Regions from separate parts of the Brevibacillus sp. HB1.2 genome, predicted to be linked through region 1. Evidence: riboswitches for the same ligand, from Rfam matches in the RefSeq annotation. Region 1 holds a riboswitch; each other region holds the start of a gene.

The links. A riboswitch is a leader RNA that binds a small molecule or an ion and turns the genes downstream of it on or off. The one in region 1 is predicted to bind lysine.
Region 2: it holds a riboswitch for lysine, as region 1 does, so the genes downstream of both, HPY28_RS09500 (aspartate kinase) here and HPY28_RS21220 (amino acid permease) in region 1, are expected to answer to the same signal.
Region 3: it holds a riboswitch for lysine, as region 1 does, so the genes downstream of both, dapD (2,3,4,5-tetrahydropyridine-2,6-dicarboxylate N-acetyltransferase) here and HPY28_RS21220 (amino acid permease) in region 1, are expected to answer to the same signal.

Annotation. Positions count from the first base shown of each region.
Region 1 is NZ_JABMIU010000010.1:150,365-159,399, reverse strand. It holds gene HPY28_RS21255 (Lrp/AsnC family transcriptional regulator) at 7-507, shown strand; gene HPY28_RS21250 (aminotransferase) at 504-1,682, shown strand; gene HPY28_RS21245 (aminoglycoside phosphotransferase family protein) at 1,833-2,744, shown strand; gene HPY28_RS21240 (TolC family protein) at 2,816-3,871, opposite strand; gene HPY28_RS21235 (hypothetical protein) at 4,089-4,235, opposite strand; gene HPY28_RS21230 (hypothetical protein) at 4,228-4,419, opposite strand; gene HPY28_RS21225 (hypothetical protein) at 4,525-5,382, opposite strand; gene HPY28_RS21220 (amino acid permease) at 5,601-7,049, opposite strand; lysine riboswitch at 7,163-7,348, opposite strand; gene HPY28_RS21215 (DinB family protein) at 7,433-7,927, opposite strand; gene HPY28_RS21210 (CGNR zinc finger domain-containing protein) at 8,096-8,653, shown strand; gene HPY28_RS21205 (alpha/beta fold hydrolase) at 8,761-9,035, shown strand, end outside.
Region 2 is NZ_JABMIU010000003.1:297,720-309,532, forward strand. It holds gene HPY28_RS09485 (ABC transporter ATP-binding protein) at 1-379, shown strand, start outside; gene HPY28_RS09490 (DUF2164 domain-containing protein) at 505-756, shown strand; gene uvrC (excinuclease ABC subunit UvrC) at 795-2,576, shown strand; lysine riboswitch at 2,679-2,866, shown strand; gene HPY28_RS09500 (aspartate kinase) at 3,097-4,338, shown strand; gene HPY28_RS09505 (YslB family protein) at 4,388-4,840, opposite strand; gene HPY28_RS09510 (succinate dehydrogenase cytochrome b558 subunit) at 5,270-5,881, shown strand; gene sdhA (succinate dehydrogenase flavoprotein subunit) at 5,901-7,655, shown strand; gene sdhB (succinate dehydrogenase iron-sulfur subunit) at 7,674-8,423, shown strand; gene HPY28_RS09525 (MarR family winged helix-turn-helix transcriptional regulator) at 8,851-9,294, opposite strand; gene HPY28_RS30820 (S8 family serine peptidase) at 9,484-11,813, shown strand, end outside.
Region 3 is NZ_JABMIU010000002.1:449,062-460,874, reverse strand. It holds gene HPY28_RS07120 (efflux RND transporter periplasmic adaptor subunit) at 1-1,296, shown strand, start outside; gene HPY28_RS07115 (hypothetical protein) at 1,390-2,064, opposite strand; gene HPY28_RS07110 (class I SAM-dependent methyltransferase) at 2,061-2,861, opposite strand; gene HPY28_RS07105 (hypothetical protein) at 3,060-5,102, shown strand; gene HPY28_RS07100 (hypothetical protein) at 5,163-5,357, shown strand; gene HPY28_RS07095 (EcsC family protein) at 5,371-6,225, shown strand; gene HPY28_RS07090 (GNAT family N-acetyltransferase) at 6,200-6,748, opposite strand; gene HPY28_RS07085 (flavodoxin) at 6,817-7,257, opposite strand; lysine riboswitch at 7,399-7,588, shown strand; gene dapD (2,3,4,5-tetrahydropyridine-2,6-dicarboxylate N-acetyltransferase) at 7,680-8,390, shown strand; gene HPY28_RS07075 (aspartate aminotransferase family protein) at 8,405-9,619, shown strand; gene HPY28_RS07070 (N-acetyldiaminopimelate deacetylase) at 9,623-10,756, shown strand; gene HPY28_RS30690 (hypothetical protein) at 10,731-10,865, opposite strand; gene HPY28_RS07065 (hypothetical protein) at 11,029-11,628, shown strand; gene HPY28_RS07060 (DUF4912 domain-containing protein) at 11,741-11,813, shown strand, end outside.

The sequences.
Region 1 (9,035 bases):
TGGGGCATGGATCGCTTGAAGCAAAGAGAGCTGTTGCACCTGTTGGAAGAAGACAGTCGCATGAGCGCTGAGCAAATCGGAAAAATGATCGGAGAGCCGACCGACGTCGTTGAGCAGACGATTGCAGCATTGGAAGCCGAAAAGGTCATTGTTAAATATCCAGCGCTGGTGAACTGGGAGCGTGTGGACGATCATCCGTACGTGAACGCCATGATTGACGTGAAAGTCACGCCGAAGCGCGATGTTGGTTTTGATGAAGTGGCGGAGCGAATCTGCCGTTTCCCAGAAGTGAAGGCTGTTTACTTGATGTCTGGTGCAAGCTATGACTTGTCGATTATTTTGGAAGGCAAAACGATGAAAGAGGTAGCCACTTTTGTTTCGCAAAAGCTGTCCACTCTCGATTCAGTTGTCTCAACAGCTACACACTTTATTTTGAAACGTTACAAGCACGATGGTATTGAGCTGGAAGATCGTGACGAAGATCACAGGATGGTGGTTACGCCGTGAGTACACAAGTCAAAGTCAAAAACCGTTTATCCAATACAGTTCAGTCGTTGAAGCCATCAGGCATTCGCCGCTTTTTCGATTTGGCAGCATCGATGGAGGGAGTCATTTCCTTGGGCGTAGGGGAGCCTGATTTCGTCACTCCTTGGCGCATGAGAGAAGCTTCGATTTCTTCCCTGGAGCGTGGACATACAGCTTATACATCCAATGCAGGTATGCTGCCATTGCGCGTGGAAATTCAGAAATACTTGGAAGAACGTTTCTCTGTCAGCTATCATCCAGAGACAGAAATTCTCGTGACGGTTGGTGCCAGCGAAGCGATTGATATCGCACTGCGTGCCATTCTTGATCCGGGTGATGAAGTATTGGTCGTGGAGCCTTGCTATGTCTCCTATGAACCAGTCATTCGCTTGGCTGGCGGGGTGCCGGTTTTCCTGAAAACTACGATGGAAAACGAGTTCAAGCTGACACCGCAAGAGCTGGAGACGCACATCACCGCGCGTACAAAAGCAATCATTTTCTGCTATCCAAATAACCCGACTGGGGGGACCATGACGGCTGAAGAGTGGAAAACACTTTTGCCGATCATTGAAAAGCACGACCTTATGGTGATCTCTGATGAGATTTATGCAGAGCTTACTTACGGTCGAATGCACGATAGTATCGCGGCTCTGCCAGGGATGAAAGATCGGACGATCCTGATCTCCGGTTTTTCCAAAGCGTTCGCGATGACCGGCTGGCGTCTGGGATATGTTTGCGCGTCGCCTGATTTGCTCGCAGGCATGCTGAAAATCCACCAGTACACCATGCTGTGTGCACCGACGATGGCTCAGATGGCTGCATTAGAAGCCCTGCGTCATGGACGCTCTGATATGGAACGAATGATTGAGAGCTACCGTCAGCGCCGCAATTATGTGGTAGATGGATTCCGTCAAATCGGATTGACTTGCCACGAGCCGGACGGAGCATTCTACGCATTCCCGTCTGTAGCTTCTACAGGTTTCAGTTCTTCTGAGTTTGCGGAGAAGCTGCTGATGGAGGAAAAGGTAGCTGTTGTACCTGGAGACGTGTTCGGCGAAAGCGGACAGGGGCATATCCGTTGTTCTTATGCAACATCGATGGAGCAATTGAAAAAGGCGCTGGAACGTATGGAGCGCTTGATGGGACGGCTGTCCTAAACATTTTCCGGGAAATAAAGGGGGGCGGCTTTCAAGCTGCTCCCTTTTTTATGAGTAGTTGTTGGGGGGAAGAAGCGGCTGTGGTAGGGGAACAGCTTGAAAGCTGGGGCAAGAGGATGTTTTGCTAGTAGTTCGAGGAGGGGGTTCCTAATGATTTCATTGCCAACCCAATTTACCCAAACAATTATGGGCATACATAAAGAAGAGGGACGTCTTTGGCTGGATTCCTTTCATGAGCTGATTGCCGAATGCGAAGCACGTTGGTCTTTAAAAGTGCTTGAGCCGTTTCCGCTCTCTTATAACTTTGTCGCATCTGTTGTGTTGCAGGATGGGAGAAACGCAGTGCTGAAGCTGGGCGTGCCTGGACTGGACTGGCAGAGAGAGCTGACGGCGATTCGGGCTTTTGCGGGGCGGGGGATGGTGCAGCTACTCGATGCTGACGAGGAAAAAGAGATCATGCTTTTGGAGCGCATCATGCCAGGGGAGACACTGGACAAGCTGAGCAGCGAAGAAGAACGAATTCAATGCTTGGCGGACGTGATTAAAAGGATGCATACCCCCGTTTCGAACGCTGGCAAGCTTGCGTCTACGTTTCCAACGATAGCGGACTGGGCTGTGGGACTGGAAAAGATTCGTCCACATTTCCAAGGGGGGACAGGACCGATTCCCGAGCAAATGGTGGAGCGAGCCATGCAATGGTACAAAAAGCTTCTCTCCACACAAAAAGAACAGTGCCTGCTGCATGGGGATCTGCATCATGAAAATATTTTGCGCGCAGAAAGAGAGCCGTGGTTGGCAATTGATCCAAAGGGGCTGATCGGGGAGACGGAGTATGAGGTGATTCCGTTTTTGCTGAACCATTTGCCAAAGGATGGGGTAGAAGAAGTAATGAAACAGCGGGTCGATGGACTGACGAAGGCGCTGTCTTTGCAAAAAGAGAGAGTGTTGGCGTGGGCGTATTGCCATAGTGTGCTATCGGCTTGGTGGTTTATAGAGGATTTTGGTGTAGACGGTGGTCGTCTGGTGATGCCGGGAGTTTTTGAGAGGCTAATAAATGAGTAAAGGCTTCACCCTGTGGGATGAAGCCTCCTTTATTTTAAATGAATATATGAGATCCTTCGTTATACGAAATATTAATAACCAGTCGACTGATTCAAGGTGGTAGCAGCGAGATTGTATTGATAAACCGATTCGATTGCTTTTGCTTCGGAGTCAAACAGGTGTGCTTCGTCTTCCATCAGTTCTTTCATCGATGCTTTTCCTAATCTATATTGATCGATTGTTGCCTGATAGCGCTCCAATGCGGTTTCTTTCTTTGTTGTACTTTCCTCTAATGCCTTTTTCGCTGTCAGTACCTTCGTATAGTTGTCACTTACTTCTTGACCGATTTTCTTTTGTGTTTTTTGTTTTTGCAGTTCCGCTTTTTTGTGCTCATTTTTTGCGATTGTACCTTTATGTGTGCTGAGTGCGGAATACTCTGCTGTGTAATCAATTCTTACTTGGGCAAAGTCTATTTCTGCTTGTGCTTTGATCATTTCAGGACGATTTTCATAAGCTTTTGCTTGCAATTGCTCTAAGGAAAGCAACTCGTGTTGGGTCAGATCAGTAGCGATCATTTTCCATTGTCTGTCCGCTTTTTCATTCAATAAATCGTTGAGTTTGGCCAATGCTTGCTTGTAGCTGGCTTCTAGTGCAGCAAGATTTTTGTGAGCTTCTGTTTCTTGGGAGTCCAACCAGTACTGTCTTTGCAAGCTTTTCTTCTGCGATTTGATTTTGGCGTCTAATGATTGGACTTCGAAGAATGCTTTTTGCACTTGCAATTGAATGGTGTTTTTTTGCGTATTCAGGGCGACTTCATCGACAACCACTTCTTTGACTGCTTTGGCAGCGTCTTCGAATTTCTTTTTTGCATCAGCCAGTGACATGATGTCGGCTTTTTTGATTTCTGCTTTTTCTCTCAATGTGATGGATGTTTCGTGCTTCGTAATATCTAAGTCAAGCCGAAGCACCTCCAGATCAACGCTGTTCTTTATTGCCTGTTCGACTGCGAAATCTAGCGACAAAGGGGAAACATCCGTCTGTTCAGCAGTGGCCACGAGTGGTGCGGCCAGAGCCATATGGGCGCCACCTGTGAGGAGAGAAGTGACTAATGTTGTGCTGTAAATGTGTTTGAAGAGCCTGGATTTCATGGGGCAACCTCCTGATCATATATACAAGAATCTGATAACGATTCTCATTATCAAATCCATGAAAAGTATATATTTCCAATAGAGTTTCGTCAATAAGAAAATGTTCTTTCACCATGTTCTTGATCAGAAATCCAAAAGAATCCCCTTCAGGAAACAGGCAAAGTGAGTATCTGCCTGTTTCCCCAAAGGGGATTTGTTCATCGTGACGGGAAAAGAACTATTCTTTGTCCCTGTTTTCTTTTTTTGCCGCAGCTGACTTGTCAGTTTGGTCCAATGTCCCTTCCTTTGCTGTAAGGGAATAACCATGCATATTGCTTCCGTTATAACCCATGTCCGGTTTTTCCTTTGAGCTGCGATCAGTCATTTGCTTCCCCCTTATTTTGTCCAGTGGGTGTAGAGTCTTGCTGCACATACGGATTGTCGACGTCATTTGGTTCCTTGTCTAGATTGGTACGGATTGCGATTATGAGGCTAGTAGGAGGTTGAGCGATCAGTCTGTCATCCAGTTGTTTGAAATCAGGCAGGTCGTTTTCGAGATTGTCATACATGTTCGTCCCCTCCTTTACGGGTTAGTATGTCCATCAGCTACACAAAAAAAGAGCCCCAGTCCCAGGGAAGTTCGGGAGGAGGCTGTGTCCATCATCTTTGTGTAGTTAACTTGTTTTCTTGGTCAAGATCTTCATAAAAGAGGCAAGATTCGTTTGAAGCAATGGTGTGAAGGTAGAAAAGGAAGCATTTTCAGCGAGCGTATTCATTCGACGAACAAATTCAGTGTCGTCCTTTGTATTTACATTCTCAAAGCGGTTAGTGATTTTCGTATTTTTTAAATCGGAAAGAAGCGTAGCTTGTTCGTTCCGGTATTGAGAGATCCAGTCTGGTCGATGTTGCAGCTTTTTGACGAATTGAATCAGCATGCTTACTTTCTCTGTTTGATTGGTAGCCGCATGCATTTTTTTGTAGGCTTCCGGGTCATACCGCTCCATCAGCTTGGACGGGTTAACATAGTCGCTCGGCGCCCCATGTGGTTTTTGCGGAAGCTCTACGTAGCTGACACTGCCGGTTGCAGGGTCAACCTTTCGTGTTTTGGCAACGCCAGCGAGCAAATGGAGGGTATCCAAAAATTCAGCAGCATTTTCATCAGCCATGTATTGGTCTGCCAAATATTTGCCTTGGGTTAAACCGACTTCTACCAAAGCAGCTCTTTCTTCATCGGAGTAGGTGGATGGGGAGTTGAAAAAGTTTTGCTCCAGGATGTGGTCAAAGGCTTTGCGAGCCTCGGGTGGTTTATCTGCAAAAATTTTATCCAAACGCTCATTAATCTCTGTGTTAAAGAAAAATTGGACACTGTGATGCTCGATGACATCAGCAGGGAGCTCTCGTGCCTTGTGAGAACGAAGGTCTACTGTATCGTTCTCGGGCAATGCTAGACGAGTTCCTGTCACCATTTTGGGTGCAAGTTGGTTAGTTGAAAGCTGGGGGGTTAGGTAGCGGGTATTCGATTGGATGTGCATGTTCTACTCTCCTCACATGGATTCATGTTCAGTCGTGATGGCAGGAGATCTGGTTACCTTATATCAGATGACTGGTATGAGTTGTGAGAACGGAAGGAAACGGATCTCAATGGCTTCTTGTCTATACTATCGGCAATTTTTGGGCAGTTTTTAATATGCTGGCAAACATGAAAAAGGACTTCCGTTATCTGAACGGAAGTCCGTACTTATTTCTTCGATTATTTCGTGTGCTCATCCATGCTGAAGTCTACTTGTTCAAGAGGGACGAGCTCGGTCTTTTTGGTAATTTTATAAGCGAGCCAAACGATTAAGAAGAGTGGCAGGCCAATGTAAGAGACCAGGACGCCATACCAGTCAACCGTTCCACCCATGAATGCGGAGTAGTTTTGCCCAATAATAACGATACAGCAAATGATGAAGGCAAAAATCGGTCCAAACGGGAACCACTTTGCCCGATAAGGCAATTCGCTTAAGTCACGACCCTGAGCGATAAACGCTTTACGGAAACGGTAGTGACTAATGGCAATGCCCAGCCAAGCGATGAAACCTGACATACCGGAAGCATTTAGAAGCCAGACGTACACTTCGCCTTCCCCAAACAGAGAGGACAGAAAAGCAAGGGCGCCGACGAGCGCAGTCAAGATCAAGGCATTGATCGGTACGCCGTTACTTGTTACTTTTGCGAACCATTTTGGTGCGTTTCCTTCTTTCGCCAAGTTCCACAGCATGCGTGTAGAGGCGTACATGCCAGAGTTTCCAGCAGACAATACAGACGTAAGAATAACGGCATTCATGACGGATGCTGCAAAAGCAAATCCGGCATTTTCAAAAACAATCGTAAACGGACTGATCGCAATATCCGTAAGGTCGCCACTGATCAGATTTGGATTATCGTATGGAACCAACAACCCGATGATCAAAATAGCGAGGATATAGAAGAGTAGGATGCGCCAAAAAATTTGACGGATGGCCTTCGGAATGTTGCGGGCAGGGTCTTCGCTCTCCCCAGCTGCGACACCAACGAGCTCTGTCCCTTGGAAAGAGAATCCGGCAATCATAAAGACACCGAGCAGGGCCATGAAGCCGCCATTGAATGGCGCGTCGCCTTTGGTGAAGTTTTGGAGGCCGACTGCTTGGCCGCCCATAATGCCAAAAATCATCAACACACCAACAATAATAAAGACGATTACCGTTACTACTTTAATCAAGGCGAACCAATATTCAGATTCTCCATAGGCTTTCACAGACAGGAGATTCAAGGCAAACAGCAATCCGAGGAACAAAGCGCTCCACAATATCGCTGGGGTATCCGGGAACCAATATTTCATAATGAGTGCGGAAGCTGACAGCTCGACGGCAATGGTAATGGCCCAGTTGTACCAGTAGTTCCAGCCGAGAGCAAAGCCGAGAGATGGATCGACGAACCGTGTGGCATAGGTCGAAAACGAACCAGAAACAGGCATGAAGGCCGCCATTTCCCCCAAGCTGGTCATTAAAAAGTAAACCATGATACTAATGGCGAGATAGGCAACTAAAGCTCCACCAGGTCCGGCGGAATGAATCGAGCCTCCGCTCGCGAGAAACAATCCCGTCCCAATCGAGCCGCCGATGGCGATCATCGTCAGGTGTCGGGCTTTTAAACCACGTTGCAATTGATTTTGTGACATAAGCTACTTGCACGACCTTTCTTGATTTTTGAGAAGGAAGGTCGGAAACGAAAAAACCGCCATAGCCAAAAAAATGGCATAGGGCGGTATCATCCAATCCCCACCAAGCCTTCACTGAAGATAGCTCACCACGCTTGCTTGGCATGCAAACGTGACAGTTCTGCCCCTTTCGAGTACAGCCCCAACCCAATCGCACAGAGACGCGATATGAGCTTCGGCGGATTTTCCTTACCTGGAGTCATTGATTTTCTCTGAATCTCGTACAGGATGATATAAAAGCCGCGACCTCTATCCTCACCGTGAAAGATGAGGATAACATGTATGAAATTATGTGATTTATCAACTATAAAGGATTGTTTATGATTAATCAATGTGAAATTTTGTTATTCAAATGAGCGTCTGGCAGGCCAAGAGCCTTGTAACTTGCGAATTTGGACAATTTGTCCCGTATGAAACGCATCATGCAGGACCAGACTCATCACGGTTTGGTAAATGGGCGTATAAGTAGCCGTCTGGTTTAAATCCTCATCCGTCAGCAAGGAAAGCTTTTCATGAATGTGGCGATGGACGCTTTCCATGCGCAAGAGGGTAGCTTGCCAAGCGTCTTCGTCATCCGGACCGCCGGACGGGATGAAGGTATCATCGTTCGTCTCAGCCGAGCTAGGAAATTCAGTGCCCAATAGACGATGCAACAGGCGTTCTTTGTAATAAAGAAGGTGGCTGATGTTTTCCCAGATCGTGTTGGCTGCTTCTCCCACAGGGCGCCAGCTGGCCTCGGCTGCTGATACTCTGGAAAGCGCTTCTTTTAAGGGTGGATACCAGTCTTCCTTGTCATACGTACATTCCCATCCATGCAAAAGCAAATCCTTCCGATTCATACGCTTCCTCCTCGTCTGTGAAACAGATTGATGAAACGCTATAATAGCAGTAAGAAATGAAGATGTAACCAGTTAATTTGATTACGATAGTTACAAAGAGATATTACCATATTCTGTATAGTCATACAAGAGAGAAAAATGTAGGGTTTCGTCAGGAGAGATAATGACATGGACTGGCTTTGTATCGATTTTTTAAATAGTGATTGGCGGGATTGGCGTGGTTCTGGTCGTGCGGAAAATCGTTTGGAGAACCAGGAATGGCTGTCATCCTTTTTGCAAACATACAAGCTAACCGCTCCGCTTCCGATAAATGAGGAGTGTGCCGCTTCCCTTTTGCAGCTGCGCGAACGTTTGAGACGTATGCTGGAAGCTGTTGTCCGTGGAGACCGAATCCAAGAGGACGATCTTGCGGAATTGAACAGAGCTTTGGCTCAGGCCCCTTTTCATATACAGGTGTTGTATGTAGATGAGGAGGGCGGCTACGGGCAAAAGCAATCCAGCTCAACAGAGGGCTGGCCTCTCGTCATGGCACAAATTGCGGCTTCTTTCGCGGAGCTGCTTGCCCAGCAGCATTTGGAGCGAATCAAAATATGTGACAACGAGGATTGCCGCTGGGTGTTTTATGATGAAAGCCGCAACCGGGTGCGCCGCTGGTGTGATGACAAAATGTGCGGAAACCTGATGAAGGTGCGCCGTTTTCGGGAGCGACAGAAGGAAAAAGGCTGATGGAGCCATTACTAACGACCGTCGGGATTTTGTCTCTGACGGTTTTTTTCTAGGTTTGAGACATAATATATAGAACTATACATGGGAACGGAAACGAGGTGGGTAGGATGAGTCAAGCACGCAAAAAATGGTTTCAGGCACTCGTATTGGTGACACTTGGAGCGATTTGTCTGGCGATATGGTATTTGCAACCCTATCAACCCGATCAGGCAGCATTAACGGCCATGCAAGGCGGTGAAGGGATTACGGTCATGGATACGAATGACTGGATTATTTTCCAAGGCGGGGAGTCACGCGAGCCGGGACTCATCTTATATCCAGGAGCACTGGTCAAACCGGAGAGCTATGCACCGATTGCCCGTGCTTTGGCAGGCTACGGCTA
Region 2 (11,813 bases), on a different contig from region 1:
CGACATGGAAAAGATGATGACCTGGTTCCCCATCCTGAAGGAACGGCTTTCCCAATTGGGAGGGACGATGTCTGGCGGTCAACAGCAAATGCTAGCCATTGCTCGCGCATTGATGTCTCGACCGAAGCTGCTGCTTTTGGACGAGCCGTCGATGGGCTTGGCTCCCATCGTGGTGTCGGACATTTTCAAGGTGATCAAAGAAATCAATGCGGAAGGTACAACCGTCCTCATCGTGGAGCAAAATGTCAAACAAGCCCTCAAAATCGCTGATTACGGGTATGTACTGGAGGCAGGGCAAATCGTGTTGGACGGCACAGGAGAAGCGTTGTTAAACGACGAGCGTGTAAAAGAAGCATATTTGGGTGGTCGCAAGCACTAGTCTGCCTGTAAAAAACTGTCGCCATGGAATGAGGCGGCAGTTTTTTTCGTCATCATTCCATGGTACTATAAAGGATAGAACGTATATTCTCTTATGATGCGAAATAGGGAAGGAAGCCGGATACGATGCCAGCCAAATTGACGAGAGAGCAAATGGAATATCTTGTTCATCAAGTACAACGCTATTTTAAAGAAGAACGGTCGGAGACACTCGGCAATTTGGAGACGGAAGAGTTGATTGCCTTTTTCTCAAAAGAGCTCGGCCCCTTCTATTACAATCAAGGGGTGCAAGACAGCCGCAAGCTGCTGATGGAACGGATGAGTTCCTTAGAAGATGAACTGTATGTATTGGAAAAACCAATTCACAAGAACAAATAGATGCATAGCAGATATAGAGCAAAGAGGAGGGAGCAGCCATGAACAGCTCCTTAAAAGATAAGCTGGCCGTCCTGCCAGATAAGCCAGGCTGCTACCTGATGAAAAATGCGAGCGGGGAAATCATTTACGTAGGAAAAGCCAAGGTACTGAAAAACCGCGTCCGCTCTTATTTTACAGGCAGTCATAACGGGAAGACGCAGCTGTTGGTCAGTGAAATCGTGGACTTTGAGTACATTGTGGTATCCTCCGCGATTGAGGCGCTCATCCTCGAGTGCAACCTGATCAAGGAGCACGATCCGCGTTACAATGTCATGCTCCGCGACGACAAGACGTATCCGTACATCAAAATTACGAATGAGGCGCAGCCACGCCTGGAGATTACCCGTAAGGTATTAAAAGATAAAGCCAAGTATTTCGGTCCGTATCCGAATGCCGGAGATGCCTCCGAGGTGAAGAAGCTGCTGGATCGCCTCTATCCGTTGCGCAAGTGCCGCAATATGCCCAAGCAGGTTTGTCTTTACTACCATTTGGGACAATGTTTAGCGCCCTGTGTGTACGAGGTATCGGCAGAGGAAAATCAGCGTTTGGTGGATGAAATCAGCCGGTTCCTCGATGGTGGCCACGAGGAAATGAAGCAAACTCTCACGGAAAAAATGCTGCAAGCCGCTGAAAACATGGAGTTCGAACGAGCCAAGGAATATCGCGATCAGATCAAGAGCATCGAAGCGGTGATGGAGAAGCAGAAGATCACGTTCACGGATACGGTAGACCGCGATATTATCGGATTTGCTGTGGAAAAAGGCTGGATGTGCATTCAAGTGTTCTACATGCGAAAAGGGAAGATGATCGAGCGTCAGACGACTTCCTTTCCATACTATGGAAGCGAAACCGAGGACTTTATGTCTTATGTGAGCCAGTTCTACTACGATAAACAAAATGCGCTACCAAAAGAAATTTTGCTCCCGCAAGAGAGTGAACCGGAGCTTTTGGGTGAGTGGCTGGGCATCAAAGTCCATGCTCCGAAAAGAGGCAAAAAGCATGAGCTCGTGAAGATGGCTTCCGAGAACGCCCGTATTGCTTTGCAGGAGAAGTTCGCGCTGATGTCCAAGGACGATGCTCGTACAGTCCAAGCGGTACACAATCTTGGTCACATTTTAGGGATTCCGGTTCCTCATCGAATTGAAGCGTTTGACAACTCCAACATTCAGGGAACAGAGCCTGTGTCTGCAATGATTGTGTTTACAGATGGTCGCCCTGACAAAAAGGAATACCGCAAATTCAAGATCAAAACCGTCGAGGGGCCAGATGATTACGGCTCCATGCGCGAAGTGGTTCGCCGTCGTTACTCACGCCTGCTGAAAGAAAACCAGCCGATGCCTGACCTGATAGTGATCGATGGTGGAAAAGGCCAAATCAGTGCGGCTATGGACGTGCTGGAAAACGAGCTGGGTCTCTATATTCCCGTCTGTGGACTTGCGAAGGACGAGAAGCACCGTACCGCTCAGCTCATGTACGGAGATCCGCCAGAGCCTGTGAATCTTAGACGTGATAGCTATGAGTTTTATTTGTTGCAGCGCATCCAAGATGAAGTCCACCGTTTTGTTATTACATTCCACAGACAATCCCGGACAAAAACGATGCTCTCCTCGCAGTTAGATGAGATCCCGGGTATCGGTGAGAAGCGACGCAAGCTGTTGTTCTCTCATTTTGGCTCGTTGAAAAAAATGCGAGAGGCGACCGTTGAAGACTTCCGCCAATTAGGGATCGGTGACAAGCTGGCAAAAGAAATCATCGGGCATCTGCGCAAGCTGGACACATAGCACATGTAACTTTTTGAACAACCTCTAAAAAGGAATTGATCCATTTTTAGACTCATGATATAATCCGATTCAAACAGAATAGTTAGCCTCACTTCCATTATGGAGTGAGGTAGAGGCGCGAAAACCAAGAGTACCACCCTGAGATCGGGAATCTGTGAAGGGGACGGGAAAGGGGAATTCGCCGAAGTGTGGAGGGAAACCCGCTTTTCTCCATGCTGGGTCTGCGTTGAACAAATGCAGGACTGTCATCTGCACAATGACCAATTGTCAGATGGAGAGCTATCTCACGGTGTGTCAATGTGAGTTTTGATGGTGATGACTGTCAATCTTCGTTGTCCGCGTGTATTGGGAGGGAGGAACCGGTATGTCGAAACAGTAGGCAGCGGCAGGTCTTATTCCTTGTCGGTGCCTTTTTTGTAAAATAAAATGCAAGATTTTTCCTTATAGAGAGAATAGTGAAAAACCATACGATACGAGATAAATACCAACATTGGATATGAGAAAAAGGGAGAGAAGCCGCATGGGGTTGATCGTGCAGAAATATGGAGGCACCTCTGTAGGTACCATTGAGCGAATTTTACGAGTTGCGGATCGAATTGTCAGCTACAAAGAGGAAGGGCATGATGTGGTAGTCGTTGTTTCTGCAATGGGCAAATCTACTGACGTGTTGGTAGATATGGCCAAGCAGATAAGCGCATACCCATCCGAGCGTGAAATGGATATGCTGCTGACCACGGGGGAGCAGGTATCGATCGCGCTTTTGTCGATGGCCTTGCATACAAAAGGCTACGACGCCATTTCTCTTACGGGCTGGCAGGCTGGAATCACCACGGAGGCGATTCACGGAAGAGCACGGATCAAGCAGATTGATCCAGAGCGGATTCAATCCGAGCTCGGCCGTGGTCGTGTGGTGATCGTGGCAGGATTCCAAGGGATCAGTGACGAAGGTGAAATTACGACGCTCGGCCGCGGTGGATCGGATACATCTGCGGTTACACTCGCAGCGAGCTTGAACGCTGAGAAATGCGAAATCTTTACAGACGTGTCCGGGGTGTATACAGCTGATCCGCGAGTGGTTCCAGCTGCGAGCAAGCTGGATACGATCTCGTATGATGAGATGCTGGAGTTGGCGAACCTCGGTGCAGGGGTTCTTCATCCAAGGTCAGTAGAGGCTGCGAAAAAATACAAGGTAAGGCTGGTCGTCCGCTCCAGCTTTACTGCCGAAGATGGTACGTACGTTGAGGAGGTTGCCAACATGGAAACAGGAAGAGTAGTAAGTGGAGTTGCACACGATGAAGATGTAGCCAAAATCACGGTTGTCGGCATGCCTGCCAAGGTCGGGACGCTCTCCCGTCTGTTCAATACGCTGGCGGACAATCAGGTGAACGTCGATATCATTATCCAAAGCTCTTATGATGCGTCTGTTACGAATATTTCTTTTACAGTTGCAGCGGATGACCTGAAAAAAGCACTGGATACGCTGGACAGAAACAAAAACGAGCTTGGCTTTGAAAAAGTCGATTTCGAGGAAGGCTTGACCAAGGTATCGATTGTTGGCTCAGGCATGATCAATAATCCAGGGGTAGCTGCCGAAATGTTCCGTGTCCTGGCAGAAAAAGAAATTTCTATTAAAATGGTATCTACGTCTGATATCAAGGTTTCTTGTGTCATTCCAGCAGCCTTGACGGAGCTGGCTGTTCGCAGTCTTCATTCGGCATATGGTCTGGATGTCGAGGAAACCGCGGTCGTGCACGGAGTATAAAACATGGATGCTCCCTCTCCCTTTGTTATAGGTAGAGGGGGCATTTTCTTCATGACGCCACTTGTACAGATATACGTATGTCAGAGGAGCTTTCCATTTCGATTTTGCTGAACGCTTCTCTTTCTTTCCATTGCTCAATCATACCAGCAATGATCCCAGCCTCAAAAGAAAGACTGAATCCTAGTCTTTCGATAGACTGGTAGCTAAAAATGGAATGAGTAAGCGAATAGACGATAGTTTGCCCGGACTCCTCCACGACGTCGAGCTGGCCTAATCCGAGCCGAATAAAAGGCATAATCGGGCCTGTTGCAGATTGAATGGGGATTTGGCGGCCCATATTTTTTCCAATCCAATAGAGAATATGGTTTTCACTATCGCCTAGCAGGGTGCTAGTCAACGTTTCGCGTAGAAGATGATAGCCAAGATAGGGCATATTCATTCTTTCCGCATAGGGAATGGTCTCTGGCGGCAACAGTGCTGCAAGCTGATCCTTCTCTTTCATATGTGCTTCCCTCCTGTCTGTACTAGATTATGAGGAGGGACTCGCATTCATGACATCTTAATAGAAAAAATAGCTGGACTAAACAAAGTTATTCTATCAATGTATTTAGTACATTGATTGTCTTGACGCTATGTGTCGACAAGAGTACAATTGGATTTGGTCAAAGTTTTGCCCAACTTTTTCTCGGATTTTGACACATTCCGACAAATTCATGTGATCTAGCGAACGCAGTCTTTTTGTGAACAGCGTCAAGACGCTCTTCATAAAATGATCGTGGCGGTTTTGCTATGTCTAATGGGTGAGGCAATGGGTTAGGATATTGGGGAAAGGTCTATCAAAACGGCCGAAAACCGTTTTGGACTGCTTGCGGTGACGCTTGACGTTTTTCACAGAATTGAGAGTTACATACATTGAAAGGGGGACCATTGTATGGCGAAAGGCCATAGCTTTCTCAGTCACAAGCTACACTCACTTCTTGGTTTGTTTCCGATCGGGCTCTTCCTCGTGTTCCACTTGACAGCCAACTATCAAGCGACTCGTGGGCCTGAAGCTTTCAACCAGGCCGTAGGCTTCATTGAAAGCCTTCCATTTCTGTTAGTACTTGAATTTGCCTTGATCTACCTCCCGATCCTGTTTCACGCTGTTTACGGTCTCTACATCGCGTTCCAAGCGAAGCATAACGTAGGGAACTTCGGTTACTTCCGAAACCAAATGTTCTTGTGGCAACGCGTTACAGGAGTCATTACCCTCATTTTTATTGTTTGGCACGTTTGGGAAACTCGTATCCAAAAAGCACTGGGTGCACACGTGGATTATGACATGATGGCAAACATTTTGAGCAGTCCTGCAATGATCGTATTCTACACAATCGGGATTATTAGCACGACTTTCCACTTCTCCAACGGACTGTGGTCGTTCCTGGTTCACTGGGGAATTACAGTTGGGCCGCGTTCCCAACGCATTGCAACATTCCTGACTTTGGGCGTATTCGTAATTGTAACCTTCATCGGCTTGCGTGCGATGTCGGCTTTCATTTTGTAGGGATAGGGGGACTAAACTCATGGCAAAAGGTAAACTGATCATTGTCGGTGGAGGTTTGGCCGGCTTGATGGCTACCATCAAAGCAGCAGAAAAAGGCGTTCCTGTTCAGCTGTTCTCCCTGGTTCCGGTAAAACGTTCCCACTCTGTCTGTGCGCAGGGCGGTATTAACGGTGCGGTAAATACCAAAGGGGAAGGCGACTCCACATGGGAGCACTTCGACGATACAGTATATGGCGGAGACTTCTTGGCAAACCAACCGCCAGTTAAAGCAATGTGCGATGCAGCACCTGGCATTATCTATATGTTGGACCGTATGGGTGTTATGTTTAACCGTACGCCAGAAGGTTTGTTGGACTTCCGTCGTTTCGGAGGAACCAAACATCACCGTACCGCTTTTGCGGGTGCGACAACTGGACAACAGCTCTTGTACGCATTGGACGAACAAGTACGCCGTTATGAAGCTGAAGGTCTGGTAACCAAGTACGAATATTGGGATTTCCTCGGAGCCGTTTTGGACGATACAGGAACCTGTCGCGGGATTACTGCGCAAAACATGCGTTCCGGTGAAATTCAATCCTTCCGTGCGGATGCCGTTATTTTGGCAACAGGCGGACCTGGTATCATCTTCGGTAAATCGACGAACTCGATTATCAATACAGGTACAGCAGCGTCTGCGGCGTATCAACAAGGGGTTATTTACTCCAATGGTGAGATGATCCAAATTCACCCAACTGCAATCCCTGGAGACGACAAGCTGCGTCTGATGTCCGAGTCTGCTCGTGGTGAGGGTGGCCGTGTATGGACGTACAGAGACGGTAAGCCTTGGTACTTCCTGGAAGATAAATACCCTGCATACGGAAACCTGGTTCCGCGTGACATCGCGACTCGCGAAATCTTCTCCGTTTGCGTAGATATGAAGCTGGGTATCAACGGCGAAAACATGGTATACCTCGATCTTTCCCACAAAGATCCAAAAGAACTGGATGTAAAATTGGGCGGTATTATCGAGATTTACGAAAAATTCGTTGGGGATGACCCACGTAAAGTTCCAATGAAGATTTTCCCTGCGGTTCACTACTCCATGGGCGGTATGTGGGTAGACTACAACCAAATGACCAATATCCCTGGTCTGTTTGCAGCAGGTGAGTGCGATTACTCTCAGCACGGTGCAAACCGTTTGGGTGCGAACTCCCTCCTGTCCGCTATCTATGGCGGTATGGTAGCAGGTCCAAAAGCAATCGAGTACATCAAAGGCTTGAACAAATCCTCTGATGATCTGTCTTCCACGCTCTTCGACGGTTTTGCTAGCCAAGAGCAAGCGAAATACGACAGCATCCTGAAAATGGATGGAACAGAAAATGCTTACCTGATTCACAAGGAACTGGGTGAGTGGATGACTGACAACGTAACGGTAGTACGTTACAACGACCGTCTGCAAAAAACGGATGATAAGATCGTTGAACTGATGGAACGCTACAAGAAAATCAACATCAACGATACGAATAAATGGAGCAACTCCGGTGCGGCGTTTACCCGTCATCTGTGGAACATGCTCGCACTGTCCCGTGCGATCACGATCGGTGCGCTCAAGCGCGACGAGAGCCGCGGTGCTCACTACAAGCCTGATTTCCCAGAGCGTGATGACGAGAACTTCATGAAGACGACAATGGCGAAGTACAATGCTGAAACGACTGCGCCTGAAATCTACTATGAAGACATCGACGTATCCCTGATCGCACCACGTAAGCGAGACTATACGTCTGACAAGAAATAAGAGAGGAGGAAACTGATCATGGCAGAAAAATTGATTCATTTGATTATCACTCGTCAAGATAGCCCTGACAGCACTCCGTACAAGGAAGAGTTCAAGATTCCTTACCGTCCTGGTATGAACGTGATCAGTGCTTTGATGGAGATTCAACGTAATCCACTCAACGCACAAGGTCAAAAAACGTCTCCAGTAAACTGGGAATCGAACTGCTTGGAAGAAGTATGCGGTGCGTGCTCGATGGTTATTAACGGAAGACCACGCCAAGCTTGCTCGGCACTGGTAGATAAGCTGGAACAGCCGATTCGTCTTGAGCCAATGAGCACCTTCCCTGTACAACGTGACTTGTCGATTGACCGCAGCCGCATGTTCGATGCGCTGAAGCGCGTAAAAGCGTGGGTTCCAATCGATGGTACGCATGATCTGGGACCAGGTCCTCGCATGCCGGAAGTTGAGCGTCAATGGGCGTACGAGCTTTCGAAGTGCATGACGTGCGGTGTTTGCTTGGAAGCATGCCCGAACGTGAATGCGAAGGCTGAGTTCATCGGTCCGTTCGCGATTTCGCAGGTTCGTCTGTTCAACCAGCATCCAACGGGTATGATGAACAAGCATGAGCGTCTGGAAGCCCTGATGGAAGATGGCGGTATCGGTGATTGCGGTAACTCGCAAAACTGCGTACAAGCATGTCCAAAAGGTATTCCGCTCACAACTTCGATCGCTCACATGAACAAAGAAACAACCAAACATGCAGTGAAGAAGTTCTTCTTCTCCTAATTGTTTGCAATAGAAAAGGCGTGCACCGGTGATCCGGAATGCACGCCTTTTTTTAGTTTAGGAAAGTTTGTTTAAGTGTTTACTGTATATGTCGCTGTAGTGGAGAGAAGAATATTTCCAGGTTAGGCTCCAGGCTCCGTCCTGCTGGGGGATAAGACTGTCCGCTCCGAAGGGATTTGCGGGGAAACGCAAAAGTGGTAGCCGCTTCGTAGCACGGGCACGTTGCGTTTCTTTTGCCCGCAAATCCCTTCTCCGCGCGGTAGGACTCCACAAGTCGCTACGCCTGGAAATATTCTTCTCTGTCGTAACAGATGAGGTATTTCATTCTTTGAAGGATTTAAAAAAGCGGATCACATGGAAAGATCGTAGAGGAAGCAGAGCGTTTTCTCCTGTTTTCTCCCCACCACAACAGCAACGTACAAGGAGTTTATTCACTCGCCTCGATGACCGCCGCCATCGCCAGCTTTTCAAAAAGGAGGACGAAGTGCTGGAGTTCATCTTCGCTGAGGTGAGAGAACATTTTATTTAGTTTTTCTCTTCGATTCTGCTTGGCTACTTGCAGAATTTTTTTGCCAGAATCGCGCAAGCTGATGTAAACCACTCGGCGATCTTCCTCATCACGATCACGGGCGACGAAACCGTGTTTATCCAAACGGTCGACCATTGCTGTGATGGCGCTTGGTTTGACCCCCATTGATTCAGCCAATTCTCCGACTGTGCATTTTTCCTTCTGTTCCAACTGATGAAGAATGTAGAATTGCGGGCCAGTTAAACCAGAGACAGGTTCGGCTAATTGCGTTCCCATCGTGCGCATAATGGTACGAAACGCCTCCTGCAGGCGCTCAAGCGTATCTGTTAAGGGGGAGGGCATGCTCGTATCGTCTCCTTATTTGATCTATTTCTTCGTTATCGGGAATATTTGATATGTAATATTTAACGCACTTAAATATAGGCTGAAAGTACTTCGTTTGTCAACCTTCGCGAAAAGAAGGGAATACCCAAGCGATTCCTAGTGAAAACTGAAAACATAATGGAATGACTTCCAGCAAGGGGGCAAACGATGAAGAAAAAGGTATGCAGCATTGGATTGATATTGGCTTTGCTTCCCGCAACGACTGTCAGCACAACAGCGTTTGAAGGAACAGCGACCATTCGTACGCAGATTTTGCAGGATCTCGCGGAAATGCACGAGCCATTACATACAGGCAACGCGGACAAGGAATATAAAACGAAGGCAGATGAATGGCAACGACAAGAACTGCTACTGCGAGGTGAGCAATTAAAATCTGCGCCTGTCGATTCGCTGGAAATGATTGAGGCAACGAAGGCTTGGGAGGAAGCGGGGGTAAAAGGGGAAGGGACGCTCGTTTCCGTGATCGATACGGGAGTCAATCCGCGCCATCCCGATTTCCCTGTCCCACATGATAAGCGTTCAGCCATGCAAAAGTCAGGCTCTTCCCAGAAGGTGATCCCTGGCTTTAACTGGGCTGACCGTACGCAAACAACGGAAGACGTATCGGAATCTCAGCATGGTATCCATGTGGCGGGAATTATTGGGGCGAACGGAAAAGTAAAAGGAGTTGCTCCTGAAGCCCAGCTCATCAGCCAAAAAGTATTTTCCAATTATCAAAGCGAGGTTCCTGGGCTAGGTGAATCGATTTTATTTGCGATCAATGATTCCATTACGAAAAAAGCAGATGTCATCAACCTGAGTCTCGGTTCCTCAGCGGGCTATGTGGATGAAACAAATGTGGAGCAAATGGCTGTGAAGCGAGCAGTCGATAATGGGATCGTAGTTGTGGCAGCCGCCGGCAATGATGCGTATTTCGGCAGTGATAAGGTACGAGCACAGAATCCAGATATCGCCATGATCGGTTCTCCAGGCTTGAGTCCTGATGCGTTTTCGGTTGCTTCTGTCAACGCTACAGCACTAGCTGGCTATAGCTTCACGGTGCAAGGGGTACCCGGTATGGAGAAAGTCGTGTATTTATCGGGCTATGTGGAAGGCGGGGGTGCGATAAACCCGGTCATGACATTGATGAAGCCGTATCCGCTTGTCTATATGGGGAAAGGGAAGAAGGAAGACTACAATGTTTCCGTAAAAGATAAGGTGGTATTGCTCGAGCGAGGCGACATTTCATTCGACGATAAGCTACGCCTCGCCAAAGAAGCAGGAGCAGTTGGTGCTGTTATCTACAACAATGAAATGGGACCACTCATTATCAGTGCGGAGCATGCCAAGCAAATCCCGGCTGTTTCTGTCTTGAAGCACATGGGCGAGCAAATGGCGCAAGCGATTAAAAAAGGCAAGAAAGTGACGGTCTCATTTAACGGTGAATATGGCCAAAATCCAATGCCTTATCCAGACGGAGGAACGATCTCGGCTTTTTCATCATGGGGACCAACACCCGATTTGCAGTTCAAACCGGAGATTGCTGCTCCAGGTGGAGGCATCTTGTCACTCACGCGAGAGTCTGAATATGCCGTGAAAAGTGGTACGTCAATGGCAACGCCCCATGTGGCGGGCGGGATGGCTTTGCTGAAACAAGGTTATCTCAAGCAAGGGCGGAACCTGCAAGGCAAATCGCTTGTCGATACGTTGAAGGCTGCGGCGATGAATACAGCAGAACCGATTATCGATCCGCAAATCAGCATACCCGCAGCGGATAAAGAGAAAGCAAAAAAAGTTCCTTACAGCCCACGGGTTCAAGGGGCAGGCCTGATGCAAATCGCAAAAGCGATCAAGACGCCAGCCATTGTTGTGAATGCAAAAGGAAAAGCAGGTGTCTCGTTAGGAGAGATTGGGAATTCAACGACCTTTTCTCTATTTATTAATAACAAGTTTGGTAAAAAGCCAATTACGTATCAGCTACAAAATGAGTTTGGTGTCATGACTGACTTACGCAAAAACGGGATCAACATGCTGACAGATACCCTTTTGGAGGGGGCAGAACTACAATTTTCCGCTCCTAAGATTACCGTTGCGCCGGGGAAGTTAGAGGAAGTGAAGGTAACGCTCACGATTCCGACAGGTTCTCCACGTAATCAATTTGCAGAAGGATTTATTTCCTTTCAACCAGATGATAAAGAGCTGCCTACTTTGCGCACGCCGTTTTATGGCTTCTACGGGGACTGGGATGAACCAAAGATAATGGATCAGCCCGTATGGGAGGCAGAAAGTCAGGAAAAACGAACAGGTGTCAAGACGAGCTGGTATCACGATAAACGCAATGACAAATGGCGCTATCGGGATTATCTAGGTGTTACAGGTGTCAAAGCCGATGGCGGTGCGAAAATCGATCCCAATCATATTGCCTTTTCGCCAAACGGGGATGGGCATTACGATGTCGCTGCTCCTTCGATTACTTTTTTGCGCAATGCCCGTCATAT
Region 3 (11,813 bases), on a different contig from region 1:
GAACTCAGTGGAAAAATTCAGCGTCTGCTAGTGAAGGAAGGACAGTCAATAAAAAAGGGTGACGTATTGTTCACGATAGACAGTACAGATGCCCAGTTTGAAGTGCAGAAGCAAGAGCTTGCGATTATCCGTGCAAAAAAAGAACTGAATGAAATCAAAGACAAAAGAGACAAAATCAATGCAGATAAGGAAGGCAAAGTAATCGAAGTGCTCGCAAAAGAAGGCGACACGGTTACGCCTGAAACACCTGTCGTCAAGTTGGCTAACACCGACTATTTAAAAATTACCGGCAAGTTCACAGCATTTGAGTCAGAACGATTCTCAACAGGACAAAAAGTGAAGGTCTTCATTAGTGCCTCCATGTACTATGTGGATGGGATTGTAACGAATGTAGACCGAGTTGGAAAAAAAGAACAAGGCACCGGTGGTGTTCACGACGTCGAAGTTTTGGTAAAAAAACCAGGCGCCCTTTATGTGGGAGACATGGGTGAAGTCCAATTCACAGATGAAAAGGGCGTGCTTTACGCCAGCCAAAAGGCGACGGCGTTTGAACTGCCAGATGATATGGAAATTTTGGCAGGTACGCATGGCAAAGTCGGAAGAGTAGACGTAAAAAAGGACTCCATCATCAAGGTAGGGCAGCAATTGTTCAAGATGGATATGACATCGGCAGGTCTCGAACTGCAGGAAAAAGAGCTTTCTTTGAAAGAGTCCATTTTGACCATGGAACAGAAAAAACGTGAAATTGCGAAAAATCAAGTGACGGCTCCAATAAATGGAGTGATCACAAAAGTAAATATTAAAGAAGGTGAAACACCAGGCTCCGATCCAGCGGTTATTATCATGGACACTACGTCTGTGTACTTTATCGCAGCGGTTGACGAGTTGGATATTCCAGCAGTCAAGCTCGGTCAGAGTGTCGATGTCTACGTATCAGCATTTGGCAATAAACCCTTTAACGGAAAAGTTATAGAGCTTCCAAAAGAGGGGAAAAAAGAAGAGAAAAATGTCCGTTTTGCTGTGAAAATTGAATTGAGCGATACGACTGATATGAAGCATGGAATGACAGGTGACTGCGATATTTATGTAGCACAAGTGGACAATGTTTTGCGCTTGCCGATTAATGCTGTTGAGGTTTTAGAGGCGGGTCAAGGCACCGTCATGGTAAAGGACCCGAGCACAGGTGATCCAACACCAAAAGAAGTACAAATTGGTGTCGAAGGAACTGATTTTATTGAAATCAAAAGCGGCTTGAATGAAGGAGAAGAAGTTCTCTTGACCAACGAAGGGATGTAAATTAGTCTTTCTTGGTTCATTTGATTAAGAATAGCCCTGTTGCAAATGGCCATAGACCAAGCAACGGGGCTATTCTTTTTTCACCAAAAGATCTTAACATTTTGTTTGTAATTGTAGCGTTTTTGTCATTTCGGCCGTCAAACTATGTAGAGGATGGGAGATTGTACAGCCGTTTTCCTTTGCAAACTGATCGGCAACAGGTGCCATGGAGAGCTGTGCCACTGCAATAGGTTGGTCTGGAAATGTTTGGTGGAGCTGGTGCAGGGCGTCTTTTATCGCTTCTCTGTATGCTTCCTGCTTGTTTTCCATGAGCAGGGCAAAAGCATTTTCAATGATGCTTACTCGTATCTCTGGATAAAGGTTGTGAGAATAGGCGTGTTGCACGAGACGCTCCATCGTAGGTTGGACAGTAGCGGGATTGGAGAACAGAAGAACTTGTGGCTCCGTATATCGTGCAAGCTCATGAAAAAAAGGTCCATCGATTGTGAAGATGGGGACAGTGGTAGTTGCCTCATCCTCTAGTGTTACCAGTGCGGCATATTGCGTGCAAGTGATCAAGATTGCATCGACCGCCAAGCTCTGCATCCAGCTTAGTTGCTCACGTAATTTGGCATGCGATTGTTCCTTGGTATGCACAGGAGTTCCCGCGTTTTGCAGGAGTAAACCTGGATCAACAAAATGAATGAGCTCTACGTCAAAGGCTGCGAACGCTTCTGATATGAGGGAAATATTCGAATCATGTCCATGGAGACAGGCAATACGAGTCATTGTGCAGCTCCCCCATGTAGAGTATCAGTCTCTGATTTCTTATGGGCAAGGACACGAATGCGTTTGTAATCGAGCACCCATTGACCATCTTGAAACAGAGCAGGACGAAGTAAGTCAGTGACTTCCCTACATACTTGCTGGATTTCATCTGCGGACAGCCCCGCAAAAAAAGGACTGCAAAAAGAATTCAACCAATGCGAAAGCCCCAGTTCCCCATCAGCCATGACTGTGGGACGATCAAAATGGGAGGCAAGTACGACGTGGAAGCCTTGCTTCTCCAAAAGAGTCGTGTACTCTCCAATGCTGGGAAAATACCAAGGTGATCGCTCATCCGCGGATATTCCTTTTTGTGCCAAAACAGTCCGTAATGCCTTTGTGATTTGACCGCAATTGCCGTGTCCCCCGAATTCCGCGACAAAGCGTCCACCGGGAGCAAGAGCCAACCAAATGGTCTCAACGACTTCAGCAGGACGTTTCATCCAGTGGAGTGCGGCATTGGAAAAGACAGCGTCGTAACAGATATCTGTACGATACGTATGCGCATCGGCTACTTCAAAAGCAAACTGCGGATATTTATGGCGAGCAGCCTCAATCATGGCGGCAGAAAAGTCGATTCCTGCCACATTTGCTCCGGAAAGCGATAGTTGAGCACACAGGTCGCCTGTTCCACAGCCTAGGTCAAGAATGCTTTCTCCAGGAGCCGACTGTAGCCAGTCCACTAATCCTTTGCCGTATTCAGAAACGAAATTCATTTTGGCGTCGTATAGCCCGGCATTCCATTGATTGGTTTGAATCATCTGTATCCCTCCCTACCTTCCTTTTTACCGACTGAAAAGACATAAGTCAAATCTATATAAATTATTAAACAGATAGTTTTTAACTATATCGAGCTTGGGAAAAAGCGTGAGAACATAAAAGGATATAACACGGTTATTGTCGAATAAAATCAGTTGTTCACATACAAATACGTAAGACAAAAAGTAGGAGGACAGTTCGTGAAAAAATGGGTTGTAAAAGCACTTCTCGTGTGTTTGGCAACTGGTACCTTTTTGTCAGGTTTGTCAGTACCGCCAGCCATGGGAGCCGGGGCAACAGCATCCATGAAAAAAAACAGCCAAGTATCTAAGCCGATCCGGAAGCAGCCTGTTCACGATATGGTTATCTTTAACGATTATCAGGTTGCGGGACTGGATTCAAAAGGTTGGAACTGGGTGAAGAATGATGAGTTTATTCTACCTCCGGAGACACCACTCGATATTGACGTGATACAGACTACTTATGGAAATGGAACAAACCTAAGTCGGAAGCAAGTATATTTGGATGGTGTAGAATTAACGGAGTTACAAATGGAGCAAACCTCAAATCAAGCTGTGTTCAAATGGCAGGTACCTCGCTTTACAATTCCCGCAGCGAAATTGTCTGCTGGCTCTCATACGTTGACCTTTGTAGTGACTGATGCCAATGCAAAGAGCAGTACGTTACACGTAAGCTTTCAGGTAGAAGCACAAAATTACCCACGTATTTATAAGGGAGAAAAAGCAGAGGGAGAGCCTTTGTCGACAGGTGGGCAGACGACCATTTTCGGAAATATGGGGTCAACTGATTTTAACAGTTCTGTACCTGGTACGTGGAAGCTAACAAACAAGTCTACGAACCAAGAAATGAGATCTGTTCCTGCTACTGTGTTTTCAACAGGTACGTTGTTGACTGGTCAATACCAACTCCTTTTTCTACCTGATGATACCTCGATGTCGCCTTGGACGACGACAGTTCAGATTGGCATGGCGGAGCTATATATGGGTACAGATGCAAGTGGTCAAAAACTGGCACCGGATCAGACCATTACTGCCCCGGAGCCACCAGGTAAGATTTCTTTGTATTCGGCATACCTAGGTCGATGGTCGGTGAACGGAACTGGACAAACGTTGACAAATGCGCAACATTTTGAAGTTGATATCCCGAAAATGCTGGCGGGTATGACGATTTCTGTCACTTTTGAGCCAGATTCCAAGGAAAACAAAACGGATTCCTTATGGGGTAGCTCTACGTCGACTACGATTCACATACAAATTCCAGGTGCACCGAATGCTTGTGGTCCCACAAGCGGAGATGTCACGTTGGATGTGTTGATGCAACCAAACGAAAAATCTACACTCATGGTCGAGAAAGCAAACGTGTATTCATCAGACAATACAGTGAGGCTCTATCAAAACCCGGTACATGTAATATGGCTGACTACAGCAGCAGAGCATATCGAATTCGGTAGTGAAGCTGATGACGATGAAGGACCAGGCGTATGGGCAGTCGATAACGTCGTGGTCGATAGTGATAAATTGAATTGGGATCATACAGGCTTGTTACTGTCTGGCTATAAGCCAGGGCGTTACAAGGTAAACTATTACAGCAAAAGAGACCCTGCCAAGTCATGGTGTGGTTACATACAGGTCATTGAGGACACGCCACCAATCCCAGCGTCCCAAAGTTGTGATCCAGGTGATTCAGGTATAGCTCCACCACAAGCCCCAATGCTCATGAGAGGAAAAGAGGGCAAGGAATATCGAGATGGAGATATTGTGACTGTGGAATCTGATAGCGATCTTACTGAATTGGAAAACCTACAACTCATCTCCACGTATGCAGAGCGGACTGGGACGAAGAAAATTAGAGAGAGTAGGAAGGCTTCCTCTTACCATATGCCCAAGTATGAGTGGATATATGGAGAGAACGCCATTGGTGCTAGACAAGAGCACAGCAGTGCTACGATATCTTCAGAAAACCGGATCGAGATCTCCTACGAAGGAAAAGAAATCACTACCATTAAGCCTTCCAATCGAGATGACGGCACTGAAAACGGACTGGAATCACTTGATATTAGCAAATACATTAATCGGCAGAAGCCCGGCAAATACGAGATCAAAATAACCAACATCCTTAGCAACAAGACTTGCCAACTCGTTACAAGACAAAAAAGATCAGTCAAAAAAACAGACGTTGATGAACGAAAAGAAACGATCGCATTCACAATCGAAGTGAAATAACGATTGACCCCCTTGCACTTTTTGGCATGGGGGTTTTCGACTACATGGGGAGGAAGTCCAATGACAAATGAGCAGAAGACGATCTTGGAAAAGTTCGGGTTTCGAATCGAAGGAGAGGAAGTGAAACATTTAAAACTGGGAATCGTAAGAAGTAAAAAAGAATTCGTCTGTCACGCCACGTCAGAAGAGTTGCAGGACTACATCAAGTCCATCTTGCGCAACCAATGTCAGTGGAGGCGAGGAGAATCTGAGTGAGCAGCCAGGGAGGTTGTTGGGGTTGAGTGAGTCTAGGGAGTCATTGGTTACGGCATTACGTGAAGTGGAGGCTTGGGAGAGAGACCAGAACGACTTGTGGTTCTGGGAAAAGCTTGGCAGACTTCCGTTTGTTCTGTTGGATCGGATTACGCCTGCATTCGTTCAAGAGAAGCTGGGAAAAGCCGTAGATGAAATGGCAGCCTTTCTTGAGACAGGTGGAACTTATTTGGTGCAGGATGAACCGATTTACAAGCGGTTTGGCAAACGGTTAGAGGGACAGGGGGCGTCTGTTGTTGACAAAGAAAAGATTGCCGCTGTACCGCTTACGATCATGAATGATGTCGCAATGGAGTTAAAGGATTCACGTGCGAATTTTGCCACGGTACAAGGTGCCACGACTGGCTTCGGAGGGATTTTTACCCTCGCGATCGATATCCCTTTATTGATGGGGACATCCCTTAAAGTATTACAAGAGATGGCTCTTGCCTATGGCTATCGACCTGAAGAGAAAAGAGAGCGGCTGTTTGTCGTCAAATGCTTGCAGTTTGCTTCATCAGACATTGTAGGGAAAAAAGCGATACTCGCTGAGCTCTCCCGCTTTGATGATCCAAATGCGCAGAGAGAGGTTATGGCTCAATTGCAAGGATGGCGTGAAGTCGTGGTAACGTACACAGAAAACTTTGGGTGGAAAAAATTGTTTCAAATGGTGCCGATTGCAGGTGTTTTGTTCGGGGCGTATTTGAACCGTTCAACCGTACAGGATGTCGCCGAAGCGGGGATGATGCTGTACCGCAAACGGCGTATCCTGGAGCGGCTACGAGAGAGCGAAATGAGGGAGGAAATTACTGAGCCCACTCCTCAGCAGTAAGAGCGTACAGGAGATGGTCTTCCCATACACCGTTAATTTGCAAAAAGCGTAACGAAAGCCCTTCCTGGCGAAAACGGTTTTTTTCCAAGACGCGAATGGAAGCTTGATTGCGAGGCATAACAGCAGCTTGTACTCTGTGCAGCCCAGCATCCGTTAAAGCAAAGCGGAGGGCGAGATTTACTGCTGATGTCGTATAACCTTTGCCATTGCACGCCTGATCCATAAAGTAGCCAATCGTCGCATTTTGCCATGCGCCACGTGCGACATTCGACAACGCTACACGTCCAATCATCTTTCCGGATTCTCGGGAGAATACGCCGAAAGCATAGGCAGTACCACGTTCAAAATCAATCTGCGCTTGTGAAATCTGTTCTTGCTGTCCTATGAGGGTCAGAAATGAAGCGGGGCGGATTGGTTCAAATGGTTGGAGAAAGTCATGATTACGCAGCCGAAGCTCTAGGAGCTCGGCTGCGTCTTGTTGTTGGAGAGGCCGTAAGAGAATCTCGTCCGTATGTAGTGACATGAGATCAATCCTCCTTAAAAAGTTGGATTGATAGTATAGCATGTGCCAGAGTATTTGGGAAACATCAATTAGCCGAGCAATTCAACAAATGACACCCCAAATGCTTTGCACGTTTCCACTTCTTTTGCAGTAGGAGAAAGCTCGATTTTCAAACCTTCCAGAGGAGTTTCCGCACCACGCTCGCTCGCCTTTTTCAGCAAAATATCAACAGCTGCACCGACATGCTCGTAAGCGGAGTCGCAAGAGCCAAAAGCAACAACCTTTTTCCCGCTGAGGTCAATATTGTCCATTTCCTCATAAAAATCCAGGCATTCGTCTGGCAGTTCACCGTCGCCCCATGTGTAGGCACCAAGCAAGATTCCGTCGTAAGCTTCGAGTTCTTTTGCGTTCGCATCCATCACTTCTTTTATCTCCAGCTCAGCACCAGTTGAACGAATACCTTCTGCAATTGCTTCAGCAATTTCTTGAGTATTCCCTGTCATGCTCGCGTATACCATCAAAATGCTCATAAAACGTAAAACCTCCAATTCAGATAATGAGTATCATTCTCATCAATAAAAATAATGAAAATGAGAATCGTTGTCAATAACTTTTTTCTTATTGCCACGTTTCATTGATTTTGGTAGAGTTAAATAAAATTATAATAATGTACTCTAAATAGAGGTGCGCCGAAGAAGAGTAAGTCTTTTCGCAATCTGCCAGGGGGCAGGAGAAGGAAGAAAGGCTAAAGCGCCGAAGCTTATGCTATGCCCCTACGTAGCACAGGCTGGGGTGTCTCATGAAAAATGATCATCCTGTCACAAGGGACCTAAAGTCTTTTTGTGGAGCGCTATTTATGATTTGCTTCTGTAGTAGTAAGAGCAATGAGATAGCGAATGCACTCATTGCTTTTTTTGATTTACCATGCTGTTATTTTGAGGAGGATGTAACCATGAACATGATGGATGCCAACGAAATTATCGCGTTTATTCAAAAAAGCGAAAAGAAAACACCAGTGAAGGTATATGTGAAAGGGAACCTGGAGGGAATCGACTTTGGTGCGAGCTCCAAAGCCTTCATTACTGGTCCTACTGGTGTTGTTTTTGGTGAGTGGAAAGAGATTGAGCCAGTGCTCGCTGCTAACGCAGACAAAATTGAAGATTATGTGGTAGAAAGCGACCGCCGCAACTCCGCTATTCCATTGCTGGATACAAAAGGAATTCAAGCACGTATTGAGCCAGGCGCAATTATCCGTGACCAAGTGACAATCGGTAACAATGCGGTCATCATGATGGGTGCTTCCATTAACATCGGCGCAGTTATCGGTGAAGGTACGATGATCGACATGAATGTTGTTGTAGGTGGACGTGGAACCATCGGGAAAAACTGCCACATCGGCGCTGGATCGGTTATCGCAGGCGTTATCGAGCCACCATCTGCACAGCCAGTTGTTGTCGAAGACGATGTTGTCATCGGAGCAAATGCTGTCATTCTGGAAGGTGTTCGCGTAGGAAAAGGTGCTGTCGTTGCAGCGGGTGCTGTCGTGATTGAAGATGTACCTCCATACGTAGTAGTTGCGGGAACGCCTGCTCGTGTGATCAAGCAAATCGATGAAAAAACTCGTTCCAAGACAGAGATCAAGCAGGAGCTACGTCAGCTGTAAGGGAGAGAGTGCACATGGACTGGCGTTCGCTCGATGAACAATATATCGTCTCCTCTTACAAAAGACTTCCGATTGCCATAGAAAAAGGCGAAGGAAATTACTTGTACGATACGAATGGAAAGAGCTACCTCGACTTGTTTACCGGACTCGCGGTAAACGTTCTGGGGCATTCTCATCCGCGCATTGTACAGGCTCTGCGTGAGCAGGGAGAGCGCTTCTTGCATATTTCCAATGTATTTTTAAATAAGCCCGCTATTCGTTTGGCCGAGCGTTTGGTTGCGAACAGCATTAGTGGAAAAGTGTTTTTCACCAACTCTGGTGCAGAGGCTACAGAGTCTGCGATCAAGCTGATTCACAAATGGACGAAGAACGAGGGAGCAGGTCGTGAAGGCATCGTTGTCTTACGCAACAGTTTTCACGGGCGAACACTCGGAGCAGTGCGTCTGACGAGGCAGGCTCACGTCTATCAAGACTTTCCTCAGCCGGCTTTTCCTGTTTATGAACTGGATGTGGAAGACACGGAAGGATTGCGAGCGATTTGCCAGGAAGCAAGACCCGCTGCGGTCCTCATGGAGCCAGTCTTGGGTTCTGGCGGTGTCGTGCCGTTAACGGAAGCGTTCTTGCGAGAGGTAGCTGCGATCTGTGAACATGAAGGCATGCTCTTTGTCATGGACGAGATCCAGACAGGAATGGGCAGAACAGGAAAGCTGTTTGCTTATGAGCATGCAGGCGTAACGCCAGACCTGATCCTTTTTGCCAAAGGCATAGGGGGAGGGCTTCCCCTCGGCGGTGTCATCGCTGGCCCAAAGCTGATGAACCAGTTCAAACCGGGGGATCACGGAACGACTTTTGCACCATCGCCACTGTCTGCTGCCCTAGGGAATGTCGTGTTGGACGAATTGCTTGATCCAGCCTTCAGCGCTCACGTAGAAGAAGTGATTGCGTACCTGTGGGCGGGCTTGGAAGCGCTGCGAACGCGTCTTCCAGATCAGCTGCAATCCCTTCGCGGAAAAGGCTTGATGGTTGGAATTCCGCTCTCTTCCACCCCGGAAGAGGTAAGCCACTTGCAGCAAGCATTGCTTGACGAAGGAATTCTCGTTGACGTGACGCAGAAAACGATTGTTCGTCTGCTTCCGCCACTGACGTTGACAAAAGCCGATGTGGACCGTTTTCTTGCTGTGTTTGAGGAGCAATTAACAGCAAGAACAGGTACGAAAAAGGAGGCGTAGACCATGACGACTTCCTTGTTTACACAAATTCGCCGAGACTTGCACCAAATACCGGAGCCAGGCTTCGCTGAAGTGAAGACGCAACAATACTTGCTCGATTATTTGAAAAAGCTGCCCCAGGAGCGAATCGAGATCAAAACGTGGCGGACAGGCATTTTGGTCAAGCTGGCAGGAACAAAGCCAAAACGATTAATTGCCTGGCGGACGGATATGGATGGCCTACCGATCGTAGAGGAAACGTCCTATCCGTTTCGCTCGCTTCATGAAGGATTCATGCATGCATGCGGTCATGACATGCATATGGCAATTGCTCTTGGCCTCCTGACGCATTTTACCGAGCATCCGATGGCAGATGATTTGCTGTTCCTCTTCCAGCCGGCAGAAGAAGGTCCTGGCGGTGCGGAGCCGATGATGGAAAGTGAAGAGTTTGCGGGGTGGCGACCGGACTGCATTTTTGCCCTGCATATCGCGCCAGAATATCCGGTCGGTCATATTGCGACGAAGCCAGGAATTTTGTTTGCCAACACTTCTGAGTTGTACATTGATTTGGTTGGCAAAGGGGGGCATGCAGCCTTCCCGCACAAGGCGAATGACATGGTGGTTGCAGGAAGCCATCTTGTGACACAGCTTCAATCGATTATTTCGCGCAATATGGATCCATTGGATTCGGCTGTCGTAACGATTGGCAAGCTGGAGAGCGGAACGAAGCAGAACATCATCGCAGAGAAGTCCAGGCTAGAAGGGACCATCCGAACCTTTTCGATGGAATCGATGGCAATCGTCAAGAGCCGCATTGAATCTCTCGTAAAGGGAGTGGAAATAGGCTTCGATTGCCAGGCAACGATTGACTATGGGGTTGGCTACTGCCAGGTTTACAACGAGGAGCAGTTAACGACAGACTTCATGCAATGGGTACAGGAACAATGTGAAGAAGTAACTCTTATCACCTGCAAGGAAGCCATGACCGGAGAAGACTTCGGTTACTTTTTGAAAGAAATTCCCGGCTTTTTGTTCTGGCTGGGTGTGCAAACGCCGTACGGCTTGCATCATTCTAAAATTGAGCCGAACGAAGACGCGATCGAAGTTGCTATTCGACTGGTCTCCCGGTATTTTACATGGCTTTCGCAACAGGAGTAGCAGGTGTCAGGAACAAAAAAGAGTGGCTGGATAGCCGCTCTTTTTTCTGTGTCATTCCCAGCCGTATTTTCGTCAAGAGTAAGAAGTAGTTACTAACATCTCTGTGCATAAGTCTTTCTTCCTAAGGTTTTTGTGCTTGTGGATAATGTGGATATTGTTGAAAAAACTTATCAGGGCAGCACAACTATTTCCTTTTCCAAACGTATAAACTAGAGAGAAGAAATTTCGGAAAAACAAGCGCTGCCGCGCACACATACAGGAGGATTATTGACATGAAAAAAGCATGGTTATCGGCCTTGTTGGCGTTGACTGTAGCAGCAGGGGTAGGGAGCACTACTGCGGTGGGAGAGGGTGCAATGCGCGTATTTTTCGGTGCGGAAACCGTAGCGAGTGAAATGCCAGCATCCAAGGCCGAATCGATAGAATCAATAGTGAACAAGCTCGGTGGTTTCGCCGATTACGATCAGCAATCTGGCAAATTGCAAGTGATTAAGCCAAACGTAAATATTATTGTGGTCGAAGGAATTCAGCAGACCCGCAATAAAAATGTCGTTTTCAGCAACCCTGTCAAAGGATACAGCGACAAAAATGTGCCTCGTACGTTTAACGTGTTCGTAGAGGTTGATGACGCGCCTGTAGCTAAAGACTTGCGCATGCAACTTGTGTTGATCGGACCGGACGGCAAAGAAGTGTCTAAAGGGAAGGAATGGAAATACTCCACACAAAATGCAAACAGCTTCTATTTTTCTGAGCCTTTTGTATCTACGAAACTCGAAGCATACGGCACTTATAAAGTACAAGTTCAAATGAAATCCGAGAAATTCACTTCTTATGTATCCGTTGGTGAAAATACATTTACAGTTGGGCGTTAAAAATTATGGCTTGGATGCGTTTCCACTTTGCATGTCCCCGTGCTATAATATACGGAAAAGCCAATATACTTGGTAATAGCAAGTACATGAAAGAAAGGAACGATGGGAGCGAATGGAGACAAATCCCCCGCGATCGTCCACAGATCTAGAAGGCCCGAGTATACGCATTGCCTGGAAAGATGAGC